2 regions of the Janthinobacterium sp. LS2A genome follow, and region 1 is predicted to be linked to the other one. Evidence: predicted binding sites of a transcription regulator. Region 1 holds the regulator's gene; the other holds the start of a gene.

Region 1 (2,395 bases):
CCTGATCGACCGCGCCTTCAAGCTCAAGCGCGACTCGGCGGCCACGCAGTTTTCCGATGCCGAACTGCCGCTCCTGATGGCGCAGGCGGCCGCCCGCAACAATGAAGCGCGCGGGGTGCACCTTGGCTAATTTCGATTTCGACCAGGCCGAAGGCTTGCGCCGCATGCTGGCCGGCCCGCAGCCGCGCGTCATGACGTTTCTCTCGGCCACGCCGCAGGACGACAAGGGCGCCATGCTGGTCAACCTGGGCGCTTCGCTCGTCTACGGCGGCAATGACGTGCTGCTGCTTGACGCCAGCGGCGGCAGCGATGGCGTGGCCGCGCGCCTGGGACTGGCGCACGGCGCCAGCCTGCGCGACGTGGCGCGCCAGCAGTGCGGCTTGAACCAGGTCATCCACCAGGTGCCGCAAGGTTTTGGCGTGGCCAGCCTGGGCGCGCGCAACCACCTGATGGACAGCATGGACTATGCGGGCGAGGAGGAATTGCGCCGCCTGGGCAAGACTTTCGACGTGCTGGCGCGCCGGAGCGGCATCGTGCTGGTCGACGGCGTCGTGGCAGACGAGGGCGCCTGTTTCCCCGTGCCCTTGATGGCGTCGTCCGATATCGTCGTGCAAGTGTCGACCAGCGCCACCTCGATCAAGGCGGCGTACTGCCTGATCAAGCGCCTGAGCCAGGAACTGGGACGCCGTCCGTTCGGCATTCTCGTCACCGGCGCTTCCGAATCCGAAGCAAAAGTGGTATACGATAATATGGCACAGGCGGCGAGCCGTTACCTGGCCGTGAAGCTGACGTCGATGGGTTCGGTGCCTGCCGATGAGTATCTGCACCGCGCGGCGCGCCTGGGCCGCAGCGTGGTCGATGCGTTTCCGCTGGCCGGCGCCTCGGTGGCGTTTCGCGGACTGGCCGAGCGGCTGGCCCGTTCGGCGGCGCCCGTGCTCGGCGGCACCTTGTACCAGACGGGGAGCCCGCACCAGTTCAGCGCCTGAAGCCAACCGTAGCACCAGATAAGATGAGAAAACAATAAGCAGCCTATGTACACGGTCAAAGGGAAATCGAACAAGGACTATTTGCTGACGGAGCACATTCCGCTGGTGAAGCGTCTGGCGCACCATATGAAGGCGAAATTGCCGCCTTCGGTCGAGGTCGATGACCTGATCCAGGCCGGCATGATCGGCCTGCTCGATGCCATCAGCCGCTATGAAGAGACGCATGGCGCGCAGTTCGAGACGTATGCCGTGCTGCGCATCCGCGGCGCCATGCTCGACGAATTGCGCACCAGCGACTGGCTGCCGCGCAGCATGCGCCAGAACATGCGCAAGATCGAAGAGGCGATGAGCACCTTGCAGCAGCGCCTCGGCCATCCACCGACAGAGTCGGAAGTGGCGAAACTGCTCAAGATGTCGCTGGCCGACTACCAGGAAATGCTGGGCGACGGCGGCGGCCACCAGCTCGTGTACTACGAAGACTTTCATGACCCGGACGGCAATGACAGCTTCCTCGACCGCCATTGCGTGGACGAGGACAGCGACCCCTTGCGTTCCCTGCTCGATACCGATTTCCGGCAATCCGTGATCGATGCCATCGACGCGCTGCCACCACGCGAGAAAATACTCATGGGCCTGTATTACGAAGAAGAGCTGAACCTGAAGGAGATCGGCGCGGTGATGGGCGTATCCGAATCGCGCGTCTCGCAGCTGCATACCCAGGCCGTCGCGCGCCTGCGCGCAACCTTGAGGGAGCAGGCGTGGACTGGTCCAGCGTAATCGGGCTGGCGCTGGCGCTGGCTGGCCTCCTGGTCGGCCAGGCACTGGAGGGCGGCAAGATGGCCTCCCTGCTGCAGCCGGCCGCCTTTGCCATCGTGGTCATCGGCACTTTCGGCGCCGTGCTGCTGCAAACGCGGCTGCGCACTTTCGTGCGCGGTCTGGAAATGCTGCGCTGGGTCTTCCTGCCGCCAGCCGACACGCGCGCCGCGCTGGCGCGCGACATCGGGCAATGGAGCTTGACGGCGCGCCGCGACGGCCCGCTGGCGCTCGAGCGCCTGATGGAAAACACGGCCGACCGCTTCAATGCCAAGGGCTTGCGGATGATCGTGGACGGCATCGCGCCCGACAAGCTGCGCCAGCTGCTCGACGTGGAAATCTCGGCCTACGAAATGGCCGAACGCCAGGCCGTCAAGGTGTGGGAATCGGCGGCCGGCTATTCGCCCACCATCGGTATTCTGGGCGCCGTGCTGGGCCTGATCCACGTGATGGAAAACCTCACCGATCCAAGTAAATTAGGCAGCGGCATCGCCGTGGCCTTCGTCTCCACCATCTACGGCGTGGGCCTGGCCAACCTGCTGTTCCTGCCGGTGGCGAATAAACTCAAGGCCATCGTCTCGCGCCGCGTGCTGCAG
Region 2 (2,395 bases), on a different contig from region 1:
GACGATATTCGTCACCATCTCCTGCACGCGCGCTTTCGATTCAGGCGGGAAATAGCGTTCCACGTAGAGCTTGCCGACGGCGTCGCTCAAGGCCGCATTCGTCGCGGCCAGCGCGCGCTTGCTGCGCAGCGACTGCTGCGGCGTGCCGCTCAGGGCGCTGCCATAGAAAGCAAAGCGCTGGTCGGCGGCCGCCTTCGGCAAGGTCGTGCTGAAATGGTTGATCGCGTGGAAGGCCAGAAAATCCTTCCATGTGGCCAGCGGCACGCTACCCACCAGGGCCGCGCTGCCCGTCATGGCCGTCGGATGCCAGACGATGAAATCCGTCTGCTTGCCCAGGCCGGCCGCCTGGAAGAAGGCTTTCCAGTCCAGGCCGGGCGCCTTGCTGGCGAAGTCGGCGGCGCGCCACGCATTATTGCCCTTGGCGACATCGGCCGAATCCTCGCGGCTGGCGTGACTGGCGGCAATTTGCTGCTCCAGCGCAAATACGCGCGCGGCCCGGGCCGGCGCATCGCTGTAGCCGGCCTGCTTGAGCATGGCGGCGATATGCGCCTGGTAGCCTGCGCGCAAGCCCTGCATGCGGGCGCTGTCGCTCAGGTAAAAGGCGCGGTCGGGCAAGCCCAGTCCGCCCTGCAGCAGATAGGCCACATTGCGCGTGGTGTCGTTCAAATCTTGCGCCACCCACAGGCCGAACAGGTTTTCCGTATAAAAATTGGTGGAATTGAGCGGGTCGACATCGGCGCGCAGGCTTTCGCCCAGCGCGCGGGCCAGTCCCGCCTGGTCGCGTATGCCATCGATCCTCTTCAGCAGCGGCTTGATCGGCGCCCAGCCCTTCGCTTCGATAGCCGCTTCGTCGATCCAGGAACGGTAAAAATCACTGACCTGGCGCGCGGAGGCATCGGTCTGTGGCGCCGCCGCCAAGCCTTCGACGAGGCCGATGATGCGCTCGTTGGTGGCGTTGGCGAGGATGGCGAACGAGCCCCAGCTGCTGCGGTCGGCGGGAATCTCCGTGTTGCGCAGCCAGTCGCCATTCACATAATCGTAGAAGTCGTCGCCGGGCAAGACCGCCGTGGGCGCCGCCATCGCGGCGGCGGGACTGGCGGCCGCCTCCTGTCCATGCGCGTGTACGGCGCCCCCGGCCAGCGCGATGCCGGACAGGGCCAGCGCCATGGAGCGCTTGCGCCAGAGACCGGGGAAAGAGGAAGCGACAGCAGTGGCAACGCGCATGGTGATCCTTTCAGGCAAAGTAACGACAGTAGTGTGCAAAATCATAACGCGTTTTGAGGCGCCGCAACACACTCCCCTGCCACCGCGACGCCAGCAGACATGCGGCTTGGCGGGCGATGTCGGCAGCAGCCAAGCAATCATCTAAATTATTTTCACTTTTTTTTCAAAAATACCCTCAAGTTCCGCTTGGACCTGCCGTTAATCTGGACAAGCGGTAATCCATTCACTAGTTACGGGTGTGCTCATGACCTCCAACGACGTTCTTTCGATGTATGAAAATATTGCAGGAATGACCAATAAAATGGTCGTGGCCGCACGTTCGAGCGACTGGGATGGCTTGGATACCCTGGAAAACCAGTGTGCCAGCGCCGCCAGCGCGACCATGACAGGCAAGGTGCCCGCTCTGGCCGGCGCCTCGCGCCTGCGCAAGATCGACTTGCTCAAGCAAATCCTGGCCAACGACCGCGAAATCCGCGCCATCACGGAACCATGGATGACGCAACTGCCGAACGCCATGCAGGGTTCGCGCGCACGCATGTAAAGCTTGCCGCGCCAGAAACGACAAAAGCACCCGCGGGTGCTTTTTTTTACGTCTGCCGCCATGCCAGCGAGCGCGCCATCTGCGGCGCCCGGAAAACAAGGAGGGGGAATTTGGAAGGCGAGCCCCAGATATCTCCTGGCGTCGCCTCGCTGCCGGTTGCATCCGGCGTTCGCGAGCACATCGTCGGCATCGCGAACCGCTTCCAGACCCAGGCGTTTATGCAACGCTACACCTGTTTGCCGCGCCACACTATCGTTGGTGACTGCGCCAGGCTGGGACTGTTTTGTCGTAGAGCAAGTCCACTGAATTAATCATATCACCATCTTTAAGAAATAGGCAACGCGATTGGCCGGCGTTTCCATTTATTTTTTCAATATCTTTTTTTATATCAATTTTCGGCGCCGCCTTGCCATGTCTTTAACGCGAGAACGGCTCCGGTTCCGGCTCGGCCGCCCCTTCTTCCACGGCTTCCGTCAGCACGGGCACATCCTTCTTCTTGCGGCTAAACGGCTTGCGCAGCAAGACCCAGTATTTCGACGGCGCACCAGGCGCCTGCCTGCGCTTGCGCACGACATACACGATGACGGCCGTCAACAACAGAAAGAACAAGGTGCCGATACCGAGCCACAA

Evidence for each region. Region 1 encodes FliA, which starts transcription of late flagellar genes. Its sites were predicted from a motif close to CTAAAGTTTNNNNNNNNNNNGCCGNTA; they were not measured.
Region 2: the regulator FliA is predicted to act here: its motif matches at 1,399-1,425, upstream of V3C40_RS11385 (flagellar protein FliT).

What each region holds. Positions count from the first base shown of each region.
Region 1 covers NZ_JAZHPB010000007.1:324,235-326,629, reverse strand. Annotated here, with positions in the region: gene flhF (flagellar biosynthesis protein FlhF) at 1-130, shown strand, start outside; gene V3C40_RS21035 (MinD/ParA family ATP-binding protein) at 123-986, shown strand; gene V3C40_RS21030 (RNA polymerase sigma factor FliA) at 1,032-1,763, shown strand; gene V3C40_RS21025 (flagellar motor protein) at 1,745-2,395, shown strand, end outside.
Region 2 covers NZ_JAZHPB010000003.1:254,153-256,547, forward strand. Annotated here, with positions in the region: gene V3C40_RS11380 (M13 family metallopeptidase) at 1-1,224, opposite strand, end outside; gene V3C40_RS11385 (flagellar protein FliT) at 1,514-1,765, shown strand; gene V3C40_RS11390 (type IV pilus assembly protein FimV) at 2,183-2,395, opposite strand, start outside.